Regions from separate parts of the Vibrio sp. SCSIO 43136 genome, predicted to be linked through region 2. Evidence: predicted binding sites of a transcription regulator. Region 2 holds the regulator's gene; the other holds the start of a gene.
The links. Region 2 encodes CRP, which controls carbon source genes, mostly activating them, when cyclic AMP is high. Its sites were predicted from a motif close to TGTGANNNNNNTCACA; they were not measured.
Positions count from the first base shown of each region.

Region 1: the regulator CRP is predicted to act here: its motif matches at 9,822-9,837, upstream of pyrG (CTP synthase).

Region 1 covers NZ_CP071848.1:418,215-433,671, forward strand. Annotated here, with positions in the region: gene J4N39_RS02155 (hypothetical protein) at 1-222, shown strand, start outside; gene J4N39_RS02160 (hypothetical protein) at 232-642, shown strand; gene J4N39_RS02165 (sensor domain-containing diguanylate cyclase) at 643-2,238, shown strand; gene barA (two-component sensor histidine kinase BarA) at 2,248-5,037, opposite strand; gene rlmD (23S rRNA (uracil(1939)-C(5))-methyltransferase RlmD) at 5,259-6,575, shown strand; gene relA (GTP diphosphokinase) at 6,678-8,900, shown strand; gene mazG (nucleoside triphosphate pyrophosphohydrolase) at 8,974-9,777, shown strand; gene pyrG (CTP synthase) at 9,923-11,563, shown strand; gene eno (phosphopyruvate hydratase) at 11,636-12,937, shown strand; one part of gene J4N39_RS02200 (IS3 family transposase) at 13,231-13,513, shown strand; one part of gene J4N39_RS02200 (IS3 family transposase) at 13,513-14,402, shown strand; gene ftsB (cell division protein FtsB) at 14,609-14,896, shown strand; gene ispD (2-C-methyl-D-erythritol 4-phosphate cytidylyltransferase) at 14,906-15,457, shown strand, end outside.
Region 2 covers NZ_CP071848.1:262,540-277,996, forward strand. Annotated here, with positions in the region: gene J4N39_RS01255 (ExeM/NucH family extracellular endonuclease) at 1-2,084, shown strand, start outside; gene J4N39_RS01260 (aminodeoxychorismate/anthranilate synthase component II) at 2,220-2,798, shown strand; gene J4N39_RS01265 (aspartate aminotransferase family protein) at 3,162-4,373, shown strand; gene astA (arginine N-succinyltransferase) at 4,471-5,490, shown strand; gene astD (succinylglutamate-semialdehyde dehydrogenase) at 5,501-6,958, shown strand; gene J4N39_RS01280 (DUF1338 domain-containing protein) at 6,969-7,760, shown strand; gene crp (cAMP-activated global transcriptional regulator CRP) at 7,867-8,499, opposite strand; gene J4N39_RS01290 (phosphoribulokinase) at 8,742-9,611, opposite strand; gene J4N39_RS01295 (YheU family protein) at 9,818-10,033, opposite strand; gene J4N39_RS01300 (hydrolase) at 9,990-11,009, opposite strand; gene J4N39_RS01305 (TIGR02444 family protein) at 11,020-11,484, opposite strand; gene J4N39_RS01310 (ABC transporter ATP-binding protein) at 11,481-13,403, opposite strand; gene kefG (glutathione-regulated potassium-efflux system ancillary protein KefG) at 13,526-14,110, shown strand; gene kefB (glutathione-regulated potassium-efflux system protein KefB) at 14,094-15,457, shown strand, end outside.

The sequences.
Region 1 (15,457 bases), 160 kb from region 2:
CAAGATACAACAGTGTTGGCGGCCAACAGCAAAATGATAGAACAGCAAACACTCTCGCTTGGTATGCGCTGGGATATTACCCCAACTACCAGCCTTAAAGCGCAAGCGGATTGGACCTCTATTTCAGATGGTGGGTTTGGTCTATGGGCGACCCAAACGGGGGATGATTTATCAGCAAGGGAAGTGCAGACCTACTCGGTCGCACTCTCCTTCCTATTTTAAGGTGACACAATGAGAAAAGTGTTCACCTTGCTGCTTACCTTACTGCTCTCTCCCTTCTCTATGGGGGAGATTTATGTCGTGGTACATAACAGTAGTGAGCTTGAACATATTTCTGAGTCTGATCTTACGGCCCTCTATCTTGGTAAGAAAAAAGCATTACTGGACTGCCCCGTGACGATACTTGACCGTGGGGAAGAGGAGCGCTCGGCATTTTTTGAATCATTGACCAATATGAGTATTAGCCAGGTTAATGCGTACTGGGCAAAATTGCAGTTTTCTGGGCGAGTGTTATTGCCTCAGGTAATCGACTCTGATGACGAGTTGTGGAAGGTACTAGAAGAAAACCCCAAGACCCTCAGCTACAGTTTAATTGAGCCACAAGATGTGGATGTGAAAGTCATTTTAACGATTAAGAATTAAATGAATAAAGGATCTTTAGTTAACCGCCTACTACTTACTGTCGCACTATTTGCAGGGTTGTACCTGCTGATAGCGGCGAGCTTTTTGTCGGTGTTTTATATGGATAAGGCCTTTGACACTGTAAAAGAAACTGAAGAAAAGTTAGTGCTTACTGTCACTAACTCAGCTTCAATTGCAGTATTTGTCGATAATCCAGAAATTGCCAATGAGGTGATGAATGCGCTGCTATTACATGACGAGTTTTTAGGTGTGCGTTTAAGAAGTATTGATGAAGTAGTTAGCTTTAGTGCATCCAAAGCTTCCAATCAGCCTCAGCCAAGCCAACCTGCCACTCAATATCCACTTTATTCTCCTATTGATGCCAGTGTAATTGGTTATCTCGAACTTGACATCAATCAGGGTTATATCGATGAACTCACCCAAAAGCAGGTCATGATCCAGCTAGTCGTGTTATCGGTACAAATCATGGTGTTGGTTTTTGCATTGGTATTTGCAGCTCGTCATATCGTGGGTTTCCCATTGCAATCTTTGGCAAAAAATCTAGCGAAAGTAAAACCAGGTAAAGCGGAAAAGTTGCCAATACGTGGTGATAATCAGCAAGATGAAGTTAACTTGGTCACTCAGAGTATCAATCACTTTGTTGAATCTTCAGCCAAAGCGTTGGAGACAGAACGAGAGCTGCGCTCGACCATAGAAAAAATGGAGCAGCATTATCGCCACATTTTTGATACCACTCAGGTGGGGATCTTGGTGCTGGATGAAAATGGCTGTTTGATCCACAAGAACCCAACCTTATTTGGTCGATTGATCCAAGAAAGCTATGAGCTGCTGGCTCTGCTGGAAAGTCAGCCTTTCTTTAAATTGGTGTTTGATGACCCTGATGCCGCATGGGCGCTTTCTGAGCAGGCCATGTCGAGCGGAGATGTCGCCGCTGGCGATTTGAGGATAAACAAAAAGTATCACCCTGAGCAGTGGGTACATATTTTGTTGTCGGCGTATCGAGACGACAAAACAGGTGAATGGTTTATCGAAGGCATTATGTACGATATCACGGCTCGGGTGCAGCGTGAGCAAGATACTCTTTCGCTGGCGATAGAAGACCGCTTAACAGGGCTATCTAATCGCCTTGGTTGTGAGCGTTATATTACTCAAGTACTTGAGCAATATCAGCAAGGGGCGGTCGTGGTGATGCTGATTGACTTAGATGGTTTTAAGCCTGTCAACGATCAGTATGGCCATGCAGCAGGTGACAAAGTGTTACAAGCCATCGCTGGCCGCTTGCTTAATTTGCCTTTAGATATGGGGCATCAAGTAGGACGCTTAGGTGGTGATGAGCTACTGGTAATGATGGTCGTTGAGCAATACGATAAACAGCAAATGCAGTGGATTGCGCAAAAAATCGTTCAGGTGTGTTCAGAACCTATTTCTGTCTCTAGTGAAGTGAGTGTTAGGGTCACCTGTAGTGTTGGTATCAGCCATAGCTTGGTCGAGAGTGCGACTTTCGAACAGTTGGTGGGCGATGCTGATGAAGCCATGTACTACGTAAAAGAAAATGGGCGCAATGGTGTGTGCCATTACGCCCAGTTAGGAAGTTAACGATTAAGCTTACTCATCACCAATGTAAGGTTTTGCCGCCGCTAAGACTTTCTCCATCTCATCTTGTAGCTCAAATAACTCAGGTTCAACAGCCTCGATGGATTCGCCTGAGCGTAACGATTTTTCAATCAATGCACACAGCTGTTTAAGCCTTGGCACACCACTGTAGGAGCAACTGCCATGCAGTTTGTGGATATGGTGGACGAGTTGATCGCCGTCTTGCTCCTCACTATCGAGCAGGGTCTCAACAAAATCACTCACCTCATGGATGTAATCCACCAGCATCTGAAGCATCTCTTTGGCAAGGTCTTCTTTATTGGCAGCCTGTTTCAGTGCTTGAGGCCAGTCAATGATCACATCAATGCTTTGTGGTGCACTTTCTTCAGGCGCTGCAAAGGCGTTTTTATCCAGCTCGAGTTTATCCACTTGCTGCTCGCTTGTATGCGGGCTCCAATGGACAAGAACCTGTTGCAAGACGTGCTCTTCTATCGGTTTGGTTAGGTAGTCATCCATACCCGCGTTAAGCAGTCGGTCTCGTTCACCTGCCATGGCGTGAGCGGTAACCGCAATTACAGGGGTATGAGAGTTAAGGGTCGTTTTCTTAACTTCTTCACACGCCGTGACTCCGTCCATTTTCGGCATTTGAATATCCATCAAGATAATATCAAATGCTTGCTGCTGAGCTTCCCGCACCGCTTCTTCACCATTGTTGCAGGTGACCACGTGCTCAACACGTTCTTTCAGCAGGGCAGAAATGAGTTTTAAATTCGCTTTGTTATCATCAACCGCCATGACTTTTAGCGGCAATCGCTCAGATTCAATAACGGGTTCATCTGCTGGCAGTTCATGCCACTCAGCGTCTTCTGTCATCAGGCTCATCAGTAACTTACGGCGTGAAAGCGGCTTGGTGATACTAATAGCATCGGTTTGGGCGGCAATATGCTCGGCCAGCGCAAGCTCGTTGCTTGGCAAGCCTACAACGACTCTTGAGCCTAACTCGATGGCTCGATTGACCCATTGCTCCACTTTCTCCAACGGGTGTTTTTGATTTGGAGACAAGTTAAGTAATACAAAGTCATGTTTATCAATGGCTTCTGGCAAGCTAGAGCGATAGGTTACCACAATGCCTTCTTGGCTGAGTTGCTGCTGAACCACGGATGCGGCTTGCATGTTTGGCTCAACCAGCAATAAGCGTTTGCCTTTAAAGTATTTGGTATCTACATCCGCTGACATCGGAATATCACTGCTGGCAACGCGGATGGTAAACCAGAACGTAGAACCTTGGTGCAGACGACTGGTCAAGCTGATTTCACCGCCCATCTGACCTACCAGTTTCTGGGTAATAACCAAACCTAGCCCTGTGCCGCCATAACGACGAGAGATACTGGCATCTGCTTGGCTAAAGGCTTGGAATAGCTGAGCTTGCTGGCGCTCCGAGATCCCGATCCCGGTATCACGCACCATAAACTGGATCTCGATGGCATCTTCTTTTTGTGAACGAAGCTCAACGCTGATATCGATGTTGCCGCGCTCGGTAAACTTGATCGAGTTACCGACCAAGTTGGTCAAAATTTGCTGGATACGTAGTGGATCACCAACCAAACCTGCTGGGATCTTAGGATCAATTTTAAGTGTGAGTTCCAGCCCTTTTTCGTGGGCGCTGGTTGCTTGTAGCGCCGCCACTTCTTCAAGACACTCTTGGAACTCGAATGGGATGTTTTCGAGTGCGAGTTTACCTGCTTCGAGTTTGGAGAAGTCGAGAATATCGTTGATGATGCTCAGTAGGTTGTTGGCCGAGCGCTCGATAGTGACAAGATAATCTTCCTGACTAGGGCTAAGGCGAGTTTTTAGCATCTGACGGGTAAAGCCAATCACACCATTAAGCGGGGTTCGCAACTCGTGGGACATGTTAGCCAAGAACTCTGATTTCACTCTCGCCGCTTCTTGAGCACGCTTTTTAGCAATGTCGAGTTCAACGTTTTGTATCTCAAGCTGCTCAAGGGTTTCTCGTAGATCCGAGGTAGCTTGGTCGATGCTGTGCTGCATTTCAACATGGTACTCAGACAGTGACATCGCCATGGCGTTGATACCGTTTTTGAGTGAATCCAACTCACCATGCATCTTGCCTTCAATTCGCACATCAAGGTGCCCACGGCGAATACGGTCAACCATGTTTTTCATGTTAGTGATCGGTAAGGTCACATCACGCATCAGGCGATAGGCAAACACCCCTGATAGGCCGAGGCCCAAGGCTAATACTAGTAGGGCGGCAAAAATTTCTTGGTATTGCTGCAAGCGAAGCGCTGAAAGGTCCAGCTCAATGGCGATGTAACCCAATGCTTGGTTTAGTTCAGTGCTGCCTCCTTGGCCCGGTGCAAACTGACCTTCCGCCAAAATCGGAGTTCGGATGATCAAGTTAGTATCGACCAACTCAATGGTACTGAGTAATGGGATTGGCTGTTCAGGCGGAAAGGTCAAAGCGGCAAATCGAGGGTGAAAGTTCGAGGTAACAAACAATTCATGTTTTGAATCGAACACCGCAATACTGCGAATAATGTCAGAGTTCTTACGATGAGCGTAACTGATCAGCCGTCTAACCGCTTCACGGCTTTGTTGCGTCATACCGTACTCACTGGCGATAGCCAAGGGTTCAGCCACGCTCAAACCGGTCGAAATAAGCTGAGATTCAAGGTCGTTGTAGCGGTTGGAGGTAAAAAAAGCACTCAAAAGCAAACCGATGATCAGGGTCGGTGCTAGGGTTAATGTAATTACACGTGCTCTTAAGCCGTATCGGGTCATGTTCTCATTACTGTTTGAATGTGGGAAAATACGCGCTTGGGCATCAAACCTTAAGCAAGGTATAGCTGCTGGAAGAGAAACCGTCTAGTATGCGCAGCTCAACAAAATCTGAGCAGATCAAGCGGCTAGCTTAATCAAACCTGAGTCGTTCCACAATCGCCACACGATTAAATAGTGATAGTGGCGGATAAACTAGCACTGAGTAATAGGCAATATCTAATATGGCGCGTATTTATAAGCCGAGCAAAAAGAAGCAAATTGACACCAAACACCAAGCGGTCATGGTGAATAAACTCGATCACCACGGAGCAGGTATCGCTCACCTTAACAATAAACCCGTGTTCATCGAAGGTGCTTTGCCCGGCGAAGAAGTGCTGGTGCAATTGACGGAGCAAAAGAGCAAGTTCGCCAAAGCAAACCTTATCAAGGTGCTTAAGCCAAGCGATGAACGCATCAAGCCAGTTTGTCGTCATTACCACAGTTGTGGCGGTTGTAACATGCAGCACCTTGAAGAGTCTGCTCAGCTTAGCTACAAGCAAAAATCTCTTTCTGATCTGATGAGAAAGTTTGCGGGTGAAACACTCACTCTGAGCGAACCGATTGTCAGCAAAACGACGGGCTATCGCCGCAGAACTCGTATCGCACTGCTTTGGGATAAGAAAACCAAGCAATTGATGTTTGGTTTTCGTCGTAAAGCGAGTAAGCAGATCATTAATATTGATAGCTGCTCAGTCTTAGCCAGCGAGCTTAATGAACTGCTTGTGCCGTTGCATGAGCTATTAAAGGGTTTTGCCAATCCAGAAAAGTTCGGCCATTTAGAGCTGGTGAAAGCGGATTCAGGACGTGTGGTTTTACTGCGTCATGCAGGTGACTTAAAAGCCAAAGATCGCCAAGCACTGATTGACTATGGGCAAGAAAACCAGCTAACGGTTTACTTGGTGCCAGAAGCTGGAAAGCTAGAGCTTTTGTGTGGTGAGGTGCCTTATTACCAAGAGGTCGGTACTAAACAGCAGTTTACTCCCAATAACTTCATTCAGGTAAACCAAACTGTCAATCAACAGATGGTGTCTCAAGCCTTGGCTTGGTTGGATGTTCAGCCTCAAGAGAAAGTGCTCGATCTCTTCTGTGGCATAGGTAATTTCAGCCTACCTCTGGCAAAACTAGCCCAATCCGTGGTGGGTATTGAAGGAGTAGACGCTATGGTAGAGCGAGCCACTGCCAACGCTAAGCTCAATCAATTAAGCAATTGTCAGTTCCATCAAGCCAACCTTGAAGAGCCATTGATTGAGGCAAGTTGGGCAAAGTCTCAGTTTGATAAAATTTTGCTCGATCCTGCCCGAGCAGGTGCTCAAGGCGTGATCGAACAGCTAGGGGAATTTAACCCTAAAGCGATAGTCTATGTCTCTTGTAACCCTGCAACCTTAGCCAGAGATAGTCAAAGTTTGCTCAATCAGGGATACAGGCTTGAGCGTCTAGGGATGCTGGATATGTTCCCACAAACCAGTCATCTAGAAAGCATGGCATTATTCGTTAAATAACCGCTGGTTAGTGGTACAATTTGCGAAAACCTGCTTAGGAAGCAGTAGAATAATAAAACCACAGCTATCAATAGCGGTGGTTAATAAAAGGATAAGGAAAAAATGGTCGCAGTAAGAAGCGCACACTTAACGTCAGAAGAAGAGTTCGAACTAGAGTCTTGGGTGAAAAGCTTGGGGCAAGACGGTAAAACCAGCAATAAGCTGATCAAAGTTTACCGTCAGTGCGAAGACTTGCTCGAAGGGAACGAGCAGGCGCAACTTCTGTTATGGCGTGGTCGGGAGATGATTGAAATCTTAATCACGCTATCGATGGATAAAGCAACTTTGGTTGCTGCGCAGCTGTTTCCGTTAGCAAGTTCAGGCGTGATGGATTCTGAATACTTGCAAGAAGCTTACGGTAAAGAGATCGTTAAGTTGGTGGAAGGCGTCGATGAGATGGCGGCTATCGGTCAGCTTAACGTGACGATGGAAGGCTCCGCTGCATCCTCGCAGGTGGATAATGTGCGCCGTATGTTGCTTTCTATGGTGGATGATTTCCGTTGCGTAGTTATCAAGCTTGCCGAGCGTATCTGTAACCTTATTGAGGTGAAAAAAGCCCCAGATGAGGTACGCCGTGCTGCAGCCAAAGAGTGTGCCAACATCTATGCCCCGCTAGCGAACCGCCTTGGCATTGGTCAGTTAAAGTGGGAGATCGAGGATTACGCCTTTCGCTATCAGCATCCTGAGACTTACAAGCAGATTGCCAAACAGCTCTCTGAGCGCCGTATTGTGCGTGAGCAATACATCAAAGACTTTGTTGATGACCTCACTTCCGAGATGAATGTTTCTGGCATCAACGCAGAGGTGAGTGGTCGCCCAAAACATATCTACAGTATCTGGCGTAAGATGCAGAAAAAGGGCTTAGCGTTTGATGAGCTGTTTGATGTGCGGGCGGTGCGTATCATCGCCGACAAGCTTCAAGACTGTTACGGCGCACTAGGTACGGTGCATACCAAGTACAAACACCTACCGAGTGAGTTTGACGACTACGTTGCAAACCCTAAACCTAACGGCTACCAATCTATCCATACGGTGATCTTAGGCCCTGAAGGCAAAACTATTGAAATCCAGATCCGTACTAAGCAGATGCATGAAGAGTCGGAGCTAGGTGTTGCTGCGCACTGGAAATACAAAGAGGGCAGCAGCGGTGGTCGCAGTGGCTATGATGAGAAGATCACTTGGCTGCGTAAACTGCTCGATTGGCAAGAAGAGATGTCAGATTCTGGCGAAATGCTCGATGAGCTTCGAAGCCAAGTATTTGATGACCGTGTCTATGCGTTTACCCCAAGAGGTGATGTTGTTGACCTGCCAATGGGTGCAACACCGCTTGATTTTGCTTACCACATTCACTCTGAAGTGGGTCACCGTTGTATTGGTGCAAAAGTGGGTGGCCGCATAGTGCCATTTACTCATAAATTGGCCATGGGTGATCAAGTTGAAATCATCACAGCCAAAGAGCCTAATCCATCCCGAGATTGGCTAAACCCAACCACAGGTTTTGTACACTCAGGCCGAGCCCGCGCTAAAATTAATGCTTGGTTCCGCAAGCAAAGCCGCGAGAAAAACCTTGAAGCGGGGCGTGAAATTCTAGAAGCCGAACTGCAAAAGATTGGTGCAACGATTAAAGATGCCGAGCGGTATGCGCTGAAGCGTTTTAACGTAAATACTGCCGACGAACTGTTTGTTGGCGTAGGCAGTGGCGACTTGCGCATCAACCAGATCGTTAACCACATTAATGCACTGGTGAACAAGCCAACGGCGGAAGAAGAAGACCAACAAGTACTGGAACGACTGCAAGAGTCGGAAAGTAAAGCACAAGCGCATAGTCGACCTAAGAAAGATGCCGTAGTGGTTGAAGGGGTCGATAATTTGATGACCCACCTTGCTAGATGCTGTCAGCCGATCCCAGGAGATGAAATCAAAGGTTACATCACCCAAGGGCGAGGCATTTCAGTACACCGCGCTGATTGTGAACAACTAGAAGAGCTCAGCCATCACGCACCAGAGCGTATTATTGATACGGTGTGGGGCAGTGGCTTTGTTGGTTCTTATATCATTACGGTACGAATTGAAGCCCTAGAGCGCAGTGGTTTGCTCAAAGACATTACCACCTTGTTTGCTAACGAGAAGGTAAAAGTATCGAGCATGAAGAGCCGTAACGACTATAAACGTCAGATCTCAATCATGGACTTTCATTTAGAAGTCACCAATGTGGATGGCCTATCGCGTATCATGACACGTATTGAGCAGATCAAAGATGTGCTTACCGTGAAACGCTTGGGTTAAACTTAGCGCCACAAGTAAAATTATTAGCGAGCAGTGCTTAACATCACTGCTCGTTTTTTTATGAGGAAATATTATGAGTCACCCAATTGAACAGTTAGTCGCAATCATGGCAAAGCTACGTGATCCAGAGGTTGGATGCCCTTGGGATAAGAAGCAGACGTTTGAGAGTGTTGTGCCATACACCATTGAGGAAACCTATGAAGTGGTCGATGCCATCCATAATCAAGATTGGGATAACCTCAAAGAAGAGTTGGGTGACTTACTGTTTCAGGTGATTTTTTACAGCCAAATGGCCGATGAGAAAGGGTTGTTTGATTTTTCTGAGGTGGTGGAAACCGTTAATGAAAAGCTGACTCGCCGCCACCCACATGTTTTTTCAGAGGTTGAGTTTGAAGACGAAGCCGCCATTAACGCTAACTGGGAAGCAGAAAAAGCCAAAGAGAAATTTCAAGCAGGTAAATCTGAGCAAAGTGTTCTAGACTCAATACCAGCTTCCATGCCCGCACTTTTACGTGCTACAAAGATACAAAAGAAAGTAGCCAAACACGGATTCGATTGGGACTCTTTGGGGCCAGTGGTTGAAAAAGTGCAAGAAGAGATCGAAGAAGTGATGGAAGAGGTCATTCAAGTGACCCCTGATGAAGACAAAATCGAGTCTGAATTGGGAGATTTGTTGTTTGCGACGGTAAATTTTGCGCGACATTTGAAAAAAGATCCTGAGGTCGCTTTGAGCAAAGCGAACCAAAAATTCGCCAATCGATTCTTCGAAGTCGAAAAATTGGTGGCAAATGAAGGAAAAAGGTTAGAAGATTGTTCGCTAAAACAGTTAGATGGATACTGGGACCAAGTAAAACGGGTCGAAATGCGCAACAAATAGCTTTTGCGCAGAATTGATTTGAAGCAAAAAATAAAAAATTTGAATGTGATAAGTTTCACGTTGTGGCGATAAGGGTCTTTTGGTATATTTGCTTCCCGTCCAGAAGACTTCCATTTCCCATCATTAAACCAACTTCAGGTTAAACATGACGACAAATTACATTTTTGTTACTGGCGGGGTTGTATCCTCTCTAGGTAAAGGTATTGCAGCGGCATCGCTTGCAGCTATTTTAGAAGCTCGTGGTCTTAAAGTGACCATGATGAAGCTTGACCCTTACATCAACGTTGACCCGGGCACAATGAGCCCTACTCAACACGGTGAAGTGTTCGTTACGGAAGATGGCGCTGAAACTGACCTTGACCTTGGTCACTACGAGCGATTCATTCGCACCAAGATGACTAAGCGTAACAACTTCACTGCAGGTCGTGTTTACGCAGACGTTCTACGTAAAGAGCGTCGTGGTGACTACCTAGGTGCAACCATTCAGGTAATCCCACACATCACTAATGCTATCAAAGATCGCGTCATCGCAGGCTCTGAAGGCCACGACGTAGCAATCGTAGAAGTTGGCGGTACGGTAGGTGATATTGAGTCACTACCATTTATGGAAGCAATTCGTCAGCTAGCAGTAGAACTTGGCCGTGAGCGTGCAATGTTCATGCACCTAACGCTGGTTCCTTACCTAGCGGCAGCAGGTGAAGTGAAAACTAAACCGACTCAGCACTCTGTAAAAGAGCTACTGTCTATCGGTATTCAGCCTGACATTCTAGTTTGTCGTTCAGATCGCATGATCCCTGCAAACGAGCGTAAGAAGATCGCTCTGTTCTGTAACGTGCAAGAGAAAGCAGTAATTTCAATGAAGGATGTAGATTCAATCTACAAGATCCCTCAACTAATTAAAGCTCAAGGCCTAGACGACCTTGTATGTTCTCGCTTTGGTATCACAGCGCCTGAAGCTGACCTATCTGAGTGGGAGCAAGTGATCTACGAAGAAGCGAACCCAACGGCCGAAGTAACTATCGGCATGGTAGGTAAGTACATCGAACTTCCAGACGCATACAAGTCTGTGAACGAAGCACTTAAGCACGCAGGTCTGAAGAACCGTCTAAGCGTTAAGATCAAATACGTTGATTCACAAGATGTAGAAACCAAAGGTGATGAAGCGTTGGCAGATTTGGATGCGATCCTTGTACCAGGTGGCTTCGGCGACCGTGGTGTTGAAGGTAAGATCCTTGCTGCAAAATATGCCCGTGAAAACAAAGTACCTTACCTAGGTATTTGTCTAGGCATGCAAGTCGCTCTAATTGAATATGCACGCAACGTTGCTGGCATGGAAGGAGCGCATTCAACAGAATTTAACAAAGACACTAAGTACCCTGTGGTAGGCTTAATCACAGAGTGGGTAGATGGTGAAGGTAAAGTTGAAGAACGTACTGAAACCTCTGACCTAGGCGGTACTATGCGTCTTGGTTCACAGCTATGTCACCTTGAGAAAGGTACCAAAGCTCGCGAACTTTACGGTAGCGCTACAATTCATGAGCGTCACCGTCACCGTTACGAAGTTAACAACGTACTTCGTCCGGAACTTGAGAAAGCCGGCCTGAAAGTATCGGGTCTGTCTGCAGACAAGAAGTTAGTAGAGATGATCGAGAACCCGGATCATCCTTGGTTTGTAGCAGCACAGTTCCACCCTGAGTTCACTTCAACGCCACGAGATGGTCACCCACTATTCTCTGGTTTTGTTGCGGCGGCGGGTGCAAACATGCGCGGCGATTTCGAAAAGTAAAAGGATACGGGCAGTGACAAGGTGTTACTGCCCTTTATATTTCGACATTAAAATTGAACGAGAGGAATCATAATGTCTAAGATCGTTAAAGTGCTTGGTCGTGAAATCATCGACTCACGTGGTAACCCAACTGTAGAAGCTGAAGTACACCTAGAAGGTGGTTTCGTAGGTATGGCAGCAGCTCCATCTGGTGCATCTACAGGTTCTCGCGAAGCTCTAGAGCTACGCGATGGCGACAAAGCACGTTTCCTAGGTAAAGGTGTTCTTAAAGCAGTTGAAGCTGTAAACGGCGCAATCGCTGAAGCACTAGTTGGTAAAGATGCAAAAGCTCAAGCTGACATCGACCAAGTAATGATCGACCTAGACGGCACTGAGAACAAATCTAAGTTCGGTGCAAACGCAATCCTAGCTGTTTCTCTTGCTAACGCAAAAGCGGCTGCAGCGGCAAAAGGTATGCCTCTGTTTGAGCACATCGCTGAGCTAAACGGCACTGCGGGTCAGTTCTCTATGCCTCTACCAATGATGAACATCATCAACGGTGGTGAGCACGCTGATAACAACGTTGACATCCAAGAGTTCATGATCCAACCAGTTGGCGCGAAGACTCTTAAAGAAGGTCTACGTATCGGTGCTGAAGTATTCCACAACCTAGCTAAAGTTCTTAAGTCTAAAGGCTACAGCACTGCAGTTGGTGATGAAGGTGGTTTCGCTCCTAACCTTAAGTCTAACGCTGAAGCTCTAGAAGTTATCGCAGAAGCTGTTGCTGCTGCAGGCTACGAACTAGGTAAAGACGTAACTCTAGCTATGGACTGTGCAGCATCTGAGTTCTTCGACAAAGAAGCTGGCATCTACAACATGAAGGGTGAAGGTAAGACTTTCTCTTCTGAAGAGTTCAACCACTACCTAGCTGAGCTAGCTAGCAAGTTCCCAATCGTTTCTATCGAAGACGGTCTAGACGAGTCTGACTGGGATGGCTTCAAGCACCAAACTGAACTACTAGGTGACAAGCTTCAACTAGTAGGTGACGATCTATTCGTTACAAACACTAAGATCCTTGCTGAAGGTATCGAGAAAGGCGTAGCTAACTCTATCCTTATCAAGTTCAACCAAATCGGTTCTCTAACTGAGACTCTAGCTGCAATCAAGATGGCTAAAGATGCAGGTTACACTGCAGTAATCTCTCACCGTTCTGGCGAAACTGAAGATGCAACTATCGCTGACCTAGCGGTAGGTACAGCTGCTGGTCAAATCAAGACTGGTTCTATGAGCCGTTCTGACCGTGTTGCTAAGTACAACCAACTTATCCGTATCGAGGAAGCTCTAGGTGAGCGCGCTCCTTACAACGGTCTTAAAGAAGTTAAAGGTCAAGCGTAATTAAATCCTGATTTGGATTTATAGCTAAGACTTAGCTTTGATAAACGCCCTCGGTTTCCGGGGGCGTTTTGTGTTTTATCGGTAAACGGTTAACGGACGCTATCGCTAACGGTAAAAGGGAAGAGCAGTTTTCTGTGAGGCTTGACGCTAATATTGAAGAACTTAATCTTTACCGTTTACCGTTTACCGTTTCCCGTTTACCGTTTACCGTTTCCCGTTTCCCGTTTCCCGTTTACCGTTTACCGTTGATACGACCCCAATAAAGTAGACACCTAATTAAAGGATTAGGTGTCATGCAAGTCACATCTCGTAGAAAATACTCAGAAGAATTCAAACGTAATGCTGTTAAGCGATCATTAGAGTCTCCAGATACGGTAAAGTCTGTTGCTATAGCTTTGGGAATTAGCCCTAAAATCTTGAGCAAATGGAGAGCAACGATGACTACTCGAAAAAAGCCAGCTAAACCAATCCCAAACAAAGGGCCAAAAAAATCTCTAGCTCAGCTCGAAAAAGAAAACCGTGAGTTAAAGAAACGCCTTGAAATGGCTGAGATGGAGAACGAATTCTTAAAGGAAGCGAAAGCTTACTTCGACAGCCTAAAAGAGTAAGGTTTGAACATATTTTTAAGCGGACGAAGAACACCTTACCTGTGCGTTTGCTCTGTCGATGGCTCAATGTTTCTCCAGCGGGTTATTACAAATGGCGTAATCGCCAGCAGACAACACGTGAGCAAACCAATGACACTTTGCTGGAGTTCCTTAAGAAGGAAAGTGATGATCAACACTGCATTCCTGGGTACCGCAAACTCTGGGAAGCAGCGATTGCGAGCGGGTTCATCTGTAATAAGAAAAGAGTTCAACGCTTATTACAAAGCCTGGGGTATCGTTCAATAGCCAGTAAAAGGCGTCATGGCCGAGCACCACGACAAGAGCCGATGATGGCAGCATACAACCTGCTCAATCGCCAGTTTGATGTAAAGGAACCAAACCGTGTCTGGGTATCGGATATCACTCAAGTTAGATGCAAAGAAGGGTGGAACTACCTCTGCATCATTCTTGACTTGTACTCTCGTAAAGTCGTTGGGTGGTCTACAAGCCGTATTAACAATGCGGATTTGGTCATAAAAACCCTGAATAAAGCTTGGAAATCTCGACGTCCAAATGGTGAAAAACTGATGTTCCACTCGGATCAAGGCGTACAGTATAGAGCCTTCGAAACCATACGCTGGCACCGCAAACGCAAAGTCACGATAAGTATGTCTGGTAAAGGTAATTGCTGGGATAATGCTTGCTCAGAGAGCTTCTTTGCCCAATACAAAAAAGAATGGATAAGCAATCTAGGCGAACTGTCTCGACAGGAGATGACCGTTCAAAGTCGACAATATATCGATAGTTATTATAATCCAGTAAGAAGACATGGGGCCCTTGGTGGAGTGAGCCCCAATGACTTCGAGCTAATGAATTAAAACCCCGTGTCTACTTTTAGGGGGTCATATCACGTTTACCGTTTACCGTTTACCGTTTACCGTTTACCGTTTACCGTTTACCGTTTACCGTTTACCGTTTACCGTTTACCGTTCACCGTTCGCCGTTCCTTATTTCCCTTTTCCCTTTTCCCTTTAACCCCCTGTCTATGATATAAATACCCCATTATTTCCCACTCGGTATCTCCATGCGTATTTTCTCCATTGCTCTGTTGGCATTGGTGCTTGGGTTGCAGTATCTGGTCTGGTTTGGCAAAAATGGCGAGCTGGATCTGGCGAGCACTCAGGCTGACATCCAGATCCAGAATGAAAAGAACGCCAATCTTGCCCAGCGCAATGATGAGATGTATGCCGAGATTGATGACCTGCGCCAAGGTCTAGATGCGATTGAAGAGCGTGCTCGGCATCAGCTGGGGATGGTGAAGTCCGATGAGACTTTCTATCGTATCGTTGGTGACTCCTCTGCAAATAACTAGTAACTGAACATGTCCCAGATTGCCTCGAAATCATTCACTGTTGTTGTGCCAGCTGCTGGCGTAGGCAGTCGAATGCAGGCTAGCGTGCCTAAGCAATATCTAACACTCTTAGATAAAACCATTTTAGAACACACAGTTGAGCGTTTGTTGTCACACCCTAGGATCGAGCAGGTGGTGGTAGCAGTGAGCGATACTGATCCTTACTTTACCGAATCACCATTGGCGCAGCACTCACAGGTGGTGCGAGTTAGTGGTGGTAAAGAGCGTGCAGATTCAGTGCTCTCAGGCTTAAGCTATCTAGCTGAGAACTCTGATAATAGTGATTGGATTTTAGTGCATGATGCCGCAAGACCTTGTGTGCAACTGGCCGATATCGATGCCCTGATTGAAGGGGCGACGTCGCACCCGGTTGGTGGCATCTTAGCCGCTCCTGTGCGAGATACCATGAAACGCACTAACGAAAAGGTGCAGATCAGCCAAACGGTGGATCGTAATAACCTTTGGCATGCACTAACTCCGCAGATGTTTAAGTTACAGCCACTAAAAGAGGCGTTAGAGCAA
Region 2 (15,457 bases):
AAGCACTGCGAGTATCACGTAGCTTTAGCTTTGATTACGATTCGTTCCGTAACAACATGGTACTGGCGTATAAGCGTCCAAACCCTCAACCGAATCAAGATCATGTCGCTGGCAGTGCCGAGTCTCTAGCACAGGCGGCAGAAAACAATGATTTTCGTGTTTACGTTGAATCTGATGGTAAAGCGGCCAACGGACAGATCCCATATTACCCAGCATTTGCTCAAGACCCTCAAAATAACTACGTTCGAATCAATGACAGTGTTGTCGGTTTGACCGGGGTGCTTGATTACTCCTACAGCAATTTCCGCATCATAGTGCCAAAAGCGCTTGAAGAGAGTGGCAATATTACTTTTGTGCACAACACTCCTCGCACGAGTGCACCAAGCATTAACGAAGATTACGGCAAAGATGGCTTCACCATTAAAGTGGCGACGCAAAACGTCTTGAACTACTTCAACTCACCTTATGGCGGTAGCTCTAACAACTTTGGTGATAACCGCGGCGCAGATTCACAGCAAGAGTTTGAGCGCCAACAGGCGAAACTGGTGCAAGCTATTTATGGCCTTGACGCCGATGTATTGGGCTTGATGGAGATAGAGAACAACGGCTTTGGTGATTTTGGTGCGATCAAAGAGTTGTTGGCGGCGATCAACCTTAAATACTATGACGAAGACTATGGTGATCGTGGTAAGCAAAACTCGATTCACAATCGTTACGTGTTTGTCGGCTTTGATAAAAATGGCGATACCATCTTAGATGACCAAGATACCGTTGGCTCTGATGCGATCACCACGGGAGTGATTTACCGTCCGTCGAAAGTGGCTTTGGTCGGTGGCAAAATTATTCCGATGCCTTCACAACACGCACCACAAATTGTCGACGAAAATGGCGCAGTGATCCTAGATAGCAAAGGCGAGGTGCGTGAAAGTGGCAACAACTATCAGCGTAATACAGTTGCAGCGACCTTTAAGGTGCTTCATACCGGTAAAAAACTGACGGTTGCGGTTAACCACCTTAAATCTAAAGGCTCTACCTGTTATGAAGATTGGCAAGGCTGGCAAGAGTGGGAGAACTTTGATCCAGTCAAAGATGATGTGAAGAACGACGATTACCAAGGATCGTGTGAAAACTTCCGTGTTGCTGCTGCCTACCATCTAGGTAACGAAATGGAAAAAATCGCTGGTGATAAAGTGATTTTGGGTGATATGAACGCTTATGCCCACGAAGATCCAATGTTGGTGCTTACCAGTAATCCAACGGGCAAGACCATCAAAGCGGCGGGTTACACCTTCTTTGGTGATATTCCACAGTTTGGCCCTGAGGGCGCTGTGATCACTAAGACCTTTGGTTACCTCAATGCTGTCGATCTAAAAACAGCCGAAGGGGAAACCTCCTGGAGTTACTCGTACAACGATGAAGTGGGGTCACTGGACCATATGTTGATCAGTTCGTCATTGAAAGCGCGTTTAGTCGATGCGACAGATTGGCATATCAACGCTCCAGAGTCGTCGCTGTTTGACTACAGTGATCGCTACAAAGGCGGTGACAGCAACGAACCAAACCCGTTTTATGCTGAAACACCATACCGCTCTTCTGACCATGATTCGGCGATTATCAGTCTGGGTTACAAATATGGTGAAGCGGGCGATGTGCCAGTGAGCATTGGCACTAAGAGTGGTCGTGCCGATATCGCTTTCCCTGTTGGCGCAGATGCCAAAGCGGGCGATGTTGCGACTATCTCGATTTCTCCTGCGATGGAGCGAGTCAACTTACCTAAGGTGACGTTGACGGCTAATGGTCAACAAACAGTGATGTTTGATGTGACGGGTTTAGAGTCTGGTCGCTATACAGTGTCAATGGCCTTGACTGGTTTGAGAGATACAGAATCTGAAAGCACTTTGGCTGAGCAAACCTCCAAGGTGATTGAGTCCAAATCTCTCACTGTCGATATCGCCAAACGCGATAGCAGCAACGTGAAACCAGTAACACCAGAGTACGACGGTACTGGCGGATCTGGTGGTAGCTTAGGCTTAGGCGCACTGCTCGCCATGTTTGGTCTAGGCTGGCTTCGCCGCCGCCGATAAATGCACTTGTAAAGTAAAAGGGTCAGCTCATCGCTGGCCCTTTTTACCACTTTCCCATGCACGAGCCTTGCCTTTCTTGCTCACTTGGGCACAATACCGCCCTGATATGCTAACCCAACGCTTGCGAACCATTTCATGCTGTTAATCATCGATAACTACGACTCGTTTACCTATAACCTGTACCAGTACTTTTGTGAGTTGGGCGCAGAGGTAAAAGTCGTGCGTAATGATGAGATCTCTTTGCAAGGCATTGAAGCATTGAGCCCGACTCATTTGGTGATCTCTCCAGGGCCATGTACGCCTAACGAAGCGGGCATATCACTCGATGCAATTAAACATTTTGCAGGTAAGCTACCTATTATGGGCGTCTGCCTTGGTCACCAAGCCATAGCCCAAGTGTTTGGTGGCGAAGTGGTTCGTGCTCGCCAAGTGATGCATGGTAAAACATCGCCAATTCGACACAACAACCGCAGTGTCTTTGAGGGGCTTAATAACCCTTTGACGGTCACTCGTTACCACTCTTTAGTGGTGAAAAATGACTCTTTGCCCGACTGCTTTGAACTCACCGCATGGAGTGAGCTCGAAGACGGCAGCATGGATGAGATTATGGGTTTTCAGCATAAAACCTTGCCTATCGATGCGGTGCAGTTTCACCCTGAATCTATCAAGACCGAGCAAGGTCATGAGTTGCTGGCGAACTTTCTAAAGCGCTAGCAGATCACTTTTTTTAACATTTCTCACTTTTTGTTGTGATTTATCCTGAGCTGAAAGATTATGCGCAGGATTATTTCCTGTCATCGATAAGATATTCAGTATTCATTCCTTTAGCATCGATGTTAGATTTTTCCCTCACAAATAAAGCTTTATAGTTGCTTAAAAATGTTGCATAACTATTCATGATTATGCGGTATTTTTGAGCCAGAGATGGCAACAACCAAACTTTCTGCTCTTGATTTGGTTAATGAATTGTAAATACAATGATTGTATAGACAATAATTCCAGCCATGAGTGTGAAGGCTTTGGAGATATGTTTAAAAGCCGCGAAGACTTAGCACAAAAGCGAACGGAGTAAGTGAAATGACGATGGATAAGAATGTAGAGCGTAGCTGGTTTGATGATTACATGGTGCCTTGTTATAGCCCGATGGAGATCATTCCAGTGCGTGGTGAAGGTGCTAAGGTTTGGGATCAGCAGGATAAAGAGTATATCGATTTTGCTGGTGGTATCGCTGTGAGCTGTTTAGGCCATTGTCATCCAGCGATGGTCAATGCACTTACTGAGCAAGCAAACAAGCTTTGGCATTTAAGTAACGTGATGACCAATGAACCTGCGCTTCGCTTAGCAAAAAAACTGACCCAAGTGAGCTTTGCCGAGAAAGTGTTTTTTGCCAACTCCGGTGCAGAAGCCAACGAAGCAGCCCTGAAATTGGCGCGTCGTGTTGCTGCCGATAACTACGGTGACCATAAATCTGAAATCATCGCATTTAAACAAGGTTTCCACGGCCGTACTTTCTTCACTGTGACGGTTGGTGGGCAAGCGGCTTACTCAGATGGTTTTGGCCCTAAGCCGGGCAATGTGACTCACCTTCCTTACAATGATGTTGAAGCACTGGCGGCACATATTTCCGATAACACCTGCGCCATCATGATGGAGCCTTTGCAAGGTGAAGGCGGCATCATTTCACCAACCCCTGAGTTTGTTGCTGCGGTTCGTGAACTGTGTGACAAGCACAATGCACTGTTGATTTTTGATGAAGTGCAAACGGGTAATGGCCGTACCGGACATTTCTATGCTTACCAAGGTCTAGGTGTTACTCCTGACATTCTTAGCACGGCGAAATCTTTAGGTGGAGGCTTCCCGATTGGTGCCATGCTTACCACTGAGAAGCTTGCCCAGCACATGAAGGTAGGCACTCACGGTTCGACCTACGGTGGTAACCCTCTGGCGTGTGCGGTTGCTGAAGCGGTAGTCGATGTCGTCAGTCAGCCAGAAGTCCTTGAGGGAGTTAAGCAGCGTGAAGCCAAGTTTCGTGAAGGCCTGGCTGCGATCAATGCTAAGTACCCAATTTTCTCAGAAGTGCGTGGCCAAGGTCTATTGCTGGGAGCAGCACTCAATGAAGAGTGGCAAGGACGTGCTCGTGACGTGCTCGTAGCCGCAGGTAAAGAAGGCCTGATGGTTCTCGTTGCTGGTGCTAACGTGGTTCGCTTTACACCATCACTAGTGATCAGCGATGAAGAGATCGAGCAAGGTCTAGCGCGTTTAGAAAAAGCGATCGCTTCACTGGTATAGCGGATAGTCTATACCTTGGGGAGCAACCCAATAAATACAAAAGGCAGGTGAGTATTGCAGTATCACCTGCTTTAACTTTGCATCGGAGGGATTTGAGATGCTTGTAGTTCGCCCTATTGCAAAATCCGACTACGAGGCGCTGCATACGTGCGCTGTTGAGTCAGGACATGGATTTACTTCACTACCGGTCGATGAAACCTTGTTGACCAACCGAATCGATCACTCGGTCTATAGTTTTGAAAAGCCAGAGGTAAGTGAACCTGGCGATGAAGGCTATTTGATGGTGGGCGTTGACTCCGAGACGGGTGAAGTCGCAGGCACCACAGGCATTGAAGCCTCCATTGGTTGGGATGTTCCTTTTTATACCTATCATATCAGTAAAATTGTTCACAGCTCGCCAAAACTGGGGGTGAACAATGTGGTTAAGTTACTGACGTTTGGTAACAACTACACTGGATGCAGTGAAATCTGCACACTGTTCTTACGACCGAGCTTCCGTCACGGGCTGAATGGTCGTTTGATGTCTAAATGTCGCTTCCTAATGATGGCCGAACACCCGCAGCGCTTTTCAGAGACCGTTTTTGCTGAAATGCGTGGTGTTTCTGATGCTGAGGGTAATTCCCCATTTTGGAAGTGGCTGCAAGACAACTTCTTCTCAATTGAATTTACCCAAGCTGATTACCTTACAGGGGTGGGCAAGAAAGGCTTTATCGCCGATCTGATGCCAAAACTGCCTATTTACGTCAACTTGCTGAGCAAAGAGGCGCAAGCGGTGATCGGTCAGGTTCACGACAACACAAGACCAGCCCTTAAATTATTAGAAAACGAAGGCTTCAGTTGTCGCGGTTACGTCGACATCTTTGACGCAGGTCCAACGGTGGAGTGTGACCTACGCAATATTCAGGCAGTTCGCAACTCGTTTCGCGCCAAAGTGGTGGTCGGAGAGCACACTAGTGCCAAAGATTTTCTGATCGCTAATACCGATTTTGAAGGCTTTAGAGCGGTTGCCGCCCAAGCGGCGTATGACTCTGAAGCGAATAGTGCCATTGTTACGCCAGAAGTGGCCAAGGCACTGAATATTGAATCGGGTGATTTTGTCCGTATGTTGGCTCAATAAGGAGAGAGCGATGACTCAGTGGATTGCAGGTGAATGGCTCAAAGGAAAAGGTGAGAGCTTTCAATCGCTATCACCGTACAACTTAGAACCGGTTTGGCAAGGCGAGGCAGCAACACCAGCCCAAGTGGAAGAGGCTGTTATTGCGGCGCGTAAAGCATTTATCGACTGGAAGAAGCGCTCCTTTGCTGAGCGTGAAGCCATTGTGTTGGCTTTTGCCGAGAAGGTAAAACAAAACAGCGAAAAGATCGCACAAGTGATCGCTAAGGAAACGGGTAAGCCTATCTGGGAAACCCGCACTGAAGCGGCCGCCATGGCGGGAAAAATTGCGATATCTATCCGTGCTTATCACGAACGCACTGGAGAGCACGCCAAAGAAGCAGCAGGAAACCAAATCGTGTTGCGTCATCGCCCGTTAGGGGTGATGGCGGTGTTTGGCCCATATAATTTCCCAGCGCACCTACCCAATGGTCATATTGTGCCAGCGTTGCTTGCAGGCAACACCATCGTCTTTAAGCCTTCCGAGCAAACCCCTTGGACTGGTGAGTTAGCGATGAAGCTATGGCAAGAAGCAGGATTGCCTGATGGGGTGATTAATCTGGTGCAGGGCGCCAAAGAAACGGGTGTTGCTTTGGCTGAGGCTAAAGGTATCGACGGCGTACTCTTTACAGGCAGTGCCAATACTGGCCATATCCTGCATAAGCAGTTTGCGGGTCAACCGGGCAAAATGCTGGCGCTAGAAATGGGTGGCAATAACCCGATGGTGATTTCAGACGCCTACGGTGATTTGGACGCATGTGTGTACACCATTATCCAATCGGCCTTTATTAGCGCAGGGCAACGTTGTACCTGTGCTCGCCGCCTATACGTACCTGTAGGGGATAAAGGGGATGCATTGCTAAACGCTTTGGTTACTGCCACGACTAACATTGCCGTAGACCAGCCGTTTGCTGAGCCAGCACCATTTATGGGACCACAGATCTCAGTGGCAGCCGCACAATTTATCTTAGATGCACAATCTCGTTTGCAGCAACTTGGTGGTTCAAGCTTAGTTGAGGCGAAAGCGGGACAAGCGGCATTTGTCTCACCGGGGATTATCGATGTGACCGCCATCAGTGAACTGCCGGATGAAGAGTATTTCGGCCCATTACTGCAAGTGGTGCGTTATCAAGGATTAGAGCAAGCCGTAGAGAAAGCTAACGATACTCGCTTTGGTTTATCCGCAGGTTTAGTCTCCACCGATGATGCCGAGTGGGAATACTTTGTTGACCATATCCGAGCTGGCATAGTCAATCGTAATCGTCAGTTAACTGGTGCCAGCGGTGATGCCCCATTTGGTGGTCCTGGAGCGTCAGGTAATCTGCGCCCTAGTGCTTACTATGCTGCGGATTACTGTGCTTACCCAATGGCATCGATGGAAGGCGAAGCGCCAGTGCTTCCTGCCACCTTATCGCCGGGTGTTCGCCTATAAAGGAGTGTTTATGAACCCTGAAGTTATGTTTGAGCGTTTATGGCAAGACTACATTACTCGTATGTGTCCATCTGCGCACAAAGTGCATCAACTGTTGACCGAAGATGAACCTTTGATCAACGACCACATTGCGTTGAGAACCTTCGCTTTAGCTCCGGTTGGGCTAGAAGTGCTCGCCAAGCCATTTATTGATATGGGTTATGAGCAAGGTGGCGAATACCACTTTGAGGCGAAAAAGCTCTATGCCAAACACTTCCAACACCCAGACCCTAACTTGCCGAAGGTATTTATTAGTGAATTGTTGATAGAGCAGTGCTCAAGCGAACTTCAGGCGATAGTGCATCAGTTAATTGGACAGCTGGATTCTGGTGACTTTGACGATGGTGCATTTCTTTACTCTGGGCGACCTTGGACCTTGAGCTTCGAGCACTACCAGCAACTGGCACAAGAAAGTGAATATGCAGCATGGCTGGCAGCACACGGTTATGGGGCTAACCATTTTACCGTCAGTGTGAATCAATTGACTCAGTTCGCAGAGGTTCAAGCGGTCAATGACCATTTGAGCCAAGAGGGTTTCACCATCAATAGTGTCGGTGGTGAAGTGAAAGGTTCAGCAGAGGTCTTGCTTGAGCAGTCTTCGACCATGGCTGATAAAGTGGTTGTACGCTTTGATGATGGTGAACAAACCATTCCTGGCGGCTTTTACGAGTTTGCTAAGCGCTATCCATCAAGTGATGGTGAGCTTTATCAAGGGTTTGTTGCCGCCTCTGCGGATAAGATATTCGAAAGTACCGACCAGTAAAAACCAGTATGAGTAAAGTTAGCTGTCACAAACTAACTTTCATGAATAAAAAAAACCACCAAACAATGTTTGGTGGTTTTTTAGTATCTTGGTCAGATTTCGTTAATTAGCGAGTGCCGTAAACAACGATAGTCTTACCGTGAGCAGAAATCAGATTTTGCTCTTCTAGCATCTTCAAGATACGACCCACGGTCTCACGAGAACAACCAACAATTTGGCCGATTTCTTGACGAGTGATCTTGATTTGCATGCCGTCTGGGTGCGTCATTGCATCAGGTTGCTTCGCTAGGTTAAGTAGCGTCTGTGCGATACGGCCCGTTACGTCTAGGAATGCTAGGTCACCCACTTTTTGGCTCGTCACTTGTAGGCGGCTTGCCATTTGCGCTGAAAGGCGCATTAGGATGTCTGGGTTAACCTGGATAAGCTGACGGAACTTCTTGAAAGAAATTTCAGCAACTTCACAAGGAGTTTTGGCACGAACCCAAGCGGTACGCTCTTGGTCTTCTTCGAAAAGACCTAGTTCACCGATGAAGTCACCTTGGTTAAGGTAAGACAAGATCATCTCTTTGCCTTCTTCATCCTTGATAAGTACAGCAACAGAACCTTTTACGATGTAGTAAAGAGTCTCTGCTTTTTCACCGGCATGGATCAGAGTACTTTTTGATGGGTACTTATGAATATGACAGTGTGAAAGAAACCATTCTAATGTAGGGTCGGTTTGAGGTTTACCTAGAACCATAATTTTTCACTTCCTCTGCAGGGTATGCTCAGCAGCTTCCGTACGCACTGAGCCAGATTTGATCTGGTCAACTAGCATAGGACGTCGGACGCCACGCTGCAAGCTATCTTGTGTCTCGATAAAGATAGTAACGTGTTTCCGAATCCATTTCTTGACTTTGATCGGGGCTCAACCGTGATCGACTACGCAAAAATGTGCACATCATCACGGCTTGAGGATATTTTTTATACAGTGTCTCACGATTAGCCAATTTTACCGGTTTCAATCAGCTGAACCAGCATCGGCTGCACGATGAGCTCCATAGCAAAACTCATCTTACCGCCAGGCACGACAAGTGTGTTATGTCGCGACATGAATGAGCCGTCAATCATAGATAGCAGATATGGAAAGTCCACGTGTTTCATGCCACGTAGGCGGATCACCACAAAGCTTTCATCCAAACTTGGGATGCCTTTTGCGTTAAGTGGGTTTGAGGTGTCGACCGTAGGCACACGCTGGAAATTGATGTGTGTGCGGGAAAATTGCGGTGTGATGTAATTGAGGTAATCATCCATCGAACGAACGATGGAATCCATCACAGCTTCTCTCGAATGACCACGATCTCGGGTATCACGCACAAACTTTTGAATCCATTCAAGGTTGACGATGGGTACCATGCCAATCAGAAAATCGACGTGTTTAGATACGTTCACATCCCCATCAACAACCCCGCCGTGCAGTCCTTCATAGAAGAGCACGTCACTGTCTTCAGGCAGTTGCTGCCAAGGGGTAAATGTGCCCGGCATTTGGTTGTAAGGCACCGCTTCATCGAAAGTGTGTAAGTAACGACGCACTTCTCCCTGACCTTCCTCACCAAAGCGGCGGAAAAAAGCTTCAAGGGCTGGGAAGTCATTCGCTTGTGGACCAAAGTAGCTGATATGGCGACCTTGTTCTTTGGCTTTACGGATTTCAACGTCCATTTCTGGGCGGGTGTAGCGGTGAAAGCTGTCTCCTTCAACCCAAGCCGCTTTGATGTCCATCATGTTGAACATTTTGCGAAAGGCTTCAGAAGTAGTGGTGGTTCCTGCACCTGAGGAACCGGTCACCGCAATGATAGGGTGTTTAGCTGACATTGACGAACCTTGTCTTTATTATTCCATTTTTGAGTTTGTGTGCATAAGCCAATCAGAAGCTCGATCCACTCTCCCCCTTTCTAAGGGGAAGGAGCGAATATTGCGCTTTTATTATGCCCTGCACACAAAAACATATAGTTGAACTATCTTAGTTGAACTCAACCTGTTTGCACAATCAGAGCGGTAAGACTTCGGGGTGGCGCAAATTATGCTCTTGCAGGGTTTACTTGAATATCCACCGTCTCATGTAGCTCAGAAAAGACGATAACGGCTTGGCCGGACGCTAGCTGGCTTTTCACTTGGGAAATTTTGTCATCAAGAGAAATTTCTTGCGAGCCGTAATCTGTGCCTTCGCGTAAGACGAACTCTTTGATCAAGTTATCCAGTGTTTCTGACTCGATCTGTTGCCACGGAATTATCATTGTTGACCTCTTTACTAACAAATGATGCGTAATAAGCAGGAAGCGCTTCTTCTAGCCACAAGCGGGGTTGCCATAGTGTACCAGTGACAAAGCCAACGTGCCCGCCTCTATCCAGTAGTTGATATTCAATATGGTCAGGCAGGGCAAAGCGAGGGATCACCGCTTCAGTCATGAAAGGGTCATCTTTCGCATGGATCACTTGCAGCGGCACTGAGACCTCTTTAAGTCGCTGTAATCCTGAGCATTGCTGGTAATAGTCGTTGGCACCATCAAAACCGTGTAATCTGGAGGTTAGCAATTCGTCAAAGTCGATCAAGCGTTTGAGCTTAGTGATGTGCAGCTCATTAACGCTGAGTTCTTGATTGATAAGTGGTAGCTTGCGAATGGCATTGCGCTTGAGTGAGCCAAGTAAATACTCTCTATATACTTTGGAAAAACCCTGTTCGATGCGTTCAGCACAGGCAGCAAGGTCAAGTGGCGCTGATACCACGGTTGCGGCAGATAGGAGAGGTTGGTGTTTATACTCAGCGAGATAGTTGACCAACATATTGCCCCCCAAAGAGACGCCTACAGCGACTTTGTCTTGAGTTGGGAAGCGCTTATCTAGCTGCTCGAGAAAGTAACGAGCATCTTGCGTTTCACCACTGTGGTAGGCTCGGGCCTTACGGTTCGGCTCACCGCTGCAGCCACGAAAGTGCATCATTACTGATAGCCAGCCTTGCTTGGCAAAAGCGCGCATCAAACCATTGGCATATGGGCTGTCGAAGCTGCCTTCTAAACCATGAAATAGCACAAACACTGGCTTATTTTGGGCAGCCTTAGGTGACTCACTCCACGCCAAGTCAACAAAGTCACCGTCTGGTAACTCAAGCCGCTCGGTTACTGGGTGGAATAATGCCCTGCGGCGCAGCATTCTTGGCAACAGGGTTTGAACATGTGGATTTTTAAGCCCGATTGGGGCACGAAAAATAGTCATAACGTCGGCTCTATATTTGTGCTGGTCGGGAGAATACGTCAATGAGGTGGTCTGCTCCTAACTGTTTGCAGTAGAGCCGAGTCAGTGACGGAGTAGCGTTGGGTTTTAACGGTAAATGGTTGATGCAGTCGACAAGGTCGGATTGCTGCTGTTTTTCCAATTGCAGTTCAAACTGCAATGCTTCTCGGTAAGTGGTATCAGGGAGTTGGGTTTTGAACTTTTTACGCAGCTCACGATAGCTTAGTAGCAGTGTCTCTGTGCGAGCGAGGCAGGTATGCAGTGTGGGCCAGTGTTTATCATCTAGCCCCAATGCTTGTTCATCTAGCCATTTCAGCAGCAAGACCAAATTGACGTTACCGTGATAGTGGTTTTGCAAATGTAGGCACGCCTCGGCGATCTCCCGCACACCGTAGTATTGCAGGCTAAATTGCCATAGCCTTTCTAGGGTGAGGGAAGGGGCGTGCTCTTGACTCATTGCTGGGTAAACTCCGTTTCCATTTGCTCAAGCTCCTCTTGAGCGGACATCCATTCCATCTCGACCTCTTCAAGCTCACTTTTGGCGCTGGCTTGTAGGGCGAGTACTTGGTTAAGTTTAGCTTTATTTTCAGCTTGGTACAGTTCGGTATCTGCTAACTGGGTTTCAGCCTCTGCAAGCTTTTGGCCTAATTTATCCATCTGAGTTTCGAGTTTTGTCAGATTTTTGCGAATTGGTGCGGTGAGCTTACGAAATTCAGCTTCACGTCGCTTTTGTTCTTTCTTCGCAGCGGCACTGTTTTGAGTATTTTTCTCTGGTGCGTTGGCTTGCAGTTCTTTTTTCTCGACTTTTTGTTGCTCGGTCAGCCATTTGTAGTAGTCGTTTAGGTCACCGTTAAACGGCGCAACTTGGCGGTCGTGAACCAGATACAGGTCATCGGTGGTAGCACGAAGTAAGTAACGGTCGTGGCTGACAATTACCATCGCCCCTTCAAAGGTCTGTAGCGCTAACGTCAGTGCTTGACGCATGTCGAGATCTAAGTGGTTGGTCGGTTCATCGAGCAGTAGTAAGTTAGGCTTTTGCCACACTACAAGCGCCAGTACTAAGCGGGCTTTTTCTCCCCCAGAGAACGGTGCGACTTTTTCCAGCGCCTTATCACCTTGAAAGCCAAAGCTACCAAGGTAGTCGCGTAGCTGTTGTTCGGTTTGGTCCGGTGCAATTTGCATCATGTGCTGAAGCGGGGTTTCTTCTGGGTGCAAAGTTTCCAGTTGATGCTGTGCAAAGTAACCAATTTTCACCCCTTGGGAGTAAGTTAGGTCACCTGCTTTGGCTTTCAGTTCGCTAGAGAGCAGCTTGATCAGGGTAGATTTACCTGCACCATTACGGCCAAGTAAGCCTATTCGACTTCCTGGAACGAGGTTAAGGCGAATTTTCTCAAGAATTAAATTGTCGTCGTAGCCTGCTGCTACCTCATCCATCATCAAAATTGGGTTTGGTAGAGCGCTTGGCTCACGAAACTGAAAACTAAATGGGTTATCAAATTGCGCAGGCAGCACCTTTTCCATTTTTTCTAGGGCTTTGATACGGCTTTGTGCTTGGCGAGCTTTCGAAGCTTTGTAACGGAAGCGGTCAATGTAGCTTTGCATGTGTGACATTTGCTTTTGCTGCTTTTCAAACATCGCTTGTTGCAGCACAAGTTTTTGCGCTCGCTGCTCTTCAAAAGAAGAGTAGTTACCAGTGTATTCGTTGAGTAGCTGGTTTTCGACGTGGATGATACGGCTCACGATTGGGTCGAGGAAATCTCGGTCGTGAGAGATCAAAATGAGAGTACCAGGGTAGGTTTGCAGCCAGCGCTCTAGCCACATCACCGCATCTAGGTCTAAGTGGTTGGTTGGCTCATCGAGTAGGAGTAAGTCAGAGCGACAGATCAGCGCTTGTGCTAAGTTAAGGCGCATTCGCCAGCCCCCTGAAAACTGGGTAAGATTCCAGCTCATCCGCTCTTGGCTAAAACCTAGACCATCGAGCAGTTCTGCTGCACGCGCACGAATGGTGTAGCCACCAATGGTTTCAATCTGGCCATGCAATTCTGCGGCGAGCGTACCTTGGTCATTTTGCTCTGCTTGAGTTAGCTTTTGTTCTAGCGCTCGATACTCTCGATCGCCGTCGATGACGTATTCAAGCGCCTGCCTTTCAAGTGCAGGGGTCTCTTGCGCCACCCAAGCCAGTTCCCACTGTTTTGGAATCGAGAAGTTACCCGCATCGATAGAGAGTTCATCTTTCAATAGGGCAAACAGGGTCGATTTACCACAACCATTTTTTCCGACCAAGCCGACTTTATCCCCTGGGTGGATAGTCGCACTGGCTTGTTCGAGTAATGGCTTACCGCCACGAAGAAGTTGAATGTCGGAAAAAGTAATCATGGTGTTTGGTGTTCTCTAGCTTTTAGTGCGTGAAATAGTAGGGGCTAAGTGGATAAATGTCGATCATTATCCAATTTGCGATATGATGGCTAAATGCTCAAAGTTATGGACAACTTATTGATATGCAGGATGTACGCATACTTTCCGCCAATAGCCCCAAGGTGCTGGTGATTTTCGTTCACCCAGACCCAGACAAGTCGATCGCCAATAAAGCGTTGATCCGAGCCATCGAAGGCTTGCCACACGTCACGGTGCATGATCTGTATGCGCATTACCCTGATTTTTTCATTGATGTGCCAGCCGAGCAAAAACTTTTGGTCGAGCATGACATCATTGTTTTCCAACACCCTCTCTACATGTATTCGTGCCCTGCGCTACTAAAAGAGTGGATGGATAGAGTAATAGAAAAAGACTTTGCCTTCGGTGAAGGTCTAGCTTTGGCTGGTAAAAAGTGGCGCTGCATTATTACTACGGGTGGTGCCGAGTCGGCATTTGCCTCCAGCGGCTACAACAAATACCCCTTGTCTGAGATCTTGCAGCCATTTGAGCTGACGGCTTCTTTATGTCGTATGGAGTGGCTTGAACCTATGGTGCTTTATTGGGCGCGTAATGTCAGTGATGGCTACCGTAATGAGCATGCTATGCGATACCGCAACTGGATTATCTCACTAGCAACGCAGGAGGAAGACGATGGCAGCAACCAATGAAATCCTCACCAGTAGTGTTGTGTTTCTCACCGCTGCGGTCGTTGCGGTTCCGTTAGCACAGCGTCTGGGCTTAGGTTCGGTGATAGGTTATCTGCTTGCAGGGATCATGATTGGCCCTTGGGGTATGGGGCTAATTTCAGACGTGGACGCTATTTTGCATTTTGCCGAGCTCGGCGTGGTGCTATTGCTGTTCTTAATCGGTCTTGAACTTAACCCCAAAAAACTGTGGCAACTGCGGCGGCCGATCTTAGGTCTAGGTGGTGCTCAAGTGGTCGTGACGAGCTTGGTGATTGCATTGGGCATTTACTTCACCGGTTTAAGCTGGCAATCAAGTTTAGTGATTGGCATGGGCTTGGCTCTGTCATCGACGGCGATTGCATTACGAGTGATTGAAGAGCAGGGGCATAGTGGCAGTGAAACTGGCCAATCAGGTTTTGCCGTATTGCTGTTTCAAGATATCGCAGTGATACCTATGTTAGCGATGATCCCATTACTGGCGGGTAGTGGCTCTGTGTCTGGGCAAGAAGTATTGATCAATGTCGCCGCCATCTTAGGGTTATTGGTATTTGGTCATTACTTGCTAAGACCACTGTTTCGCTACGTCGTGATGACAGGGGTGCGAGAGCTATTTACGGCCACGGCGCTGTTGTTGGTATTAGGCATTGCCGTATTCATGCAATATCTTGAGCTTTCTATGGCGCTTGGCACCTTTTTAGCGGGGGTGCTGCTGGCTGAAAGTGAGTATCGTCATGAGTTAGAAACGGCTATTGAGCCCTTTAAGGGCTTGCTTCTCGGGCTGTTCTTTATCGCAGTTGGTATGGCGGTAAACTTAGGCCTATTGGTCTCGATGCCGTTAGAAGTGCTGTTGTGCGTTGTGGGTTTGGTTGGCATTAAGGCAGGTATTTTGTACCTCCTCGCTCGTTTGTTTGGCGTTCGGGCCAAAGCTCGCAGCAGTATTTCACTGATTCTCAGTCAAGGTGGTGAGTTTGCTTTTGTCATATTGACCGCCGCACTAACAGAAGGTCTTCTGGATCAGGATACGATCGCATTCTTACTGGTGGTGGTGAGTTTATCTATGTTGACCACGCCTTTGTTGTTGCTAGTGCAAAAGCACTGGTTTAGCCGCACCTTTAATGAACAAGAAGCGCCAGAAGCCGATGTTGTTGACCGTAGGCCGAGGGTAATCATTGCAGGGTTTGGCCGATTTGGTCAGGTGGTTGGGCGCTTGATGTACGCCAACCGGATAAAGATCACCGTATTGGAAAGTGATGCTAGCCAAATCACTTTGTTGCGCCGTTTTGGCTACAAAGTCTTTTATGGGGATGCGACTCAACTCGATTTGCTGCG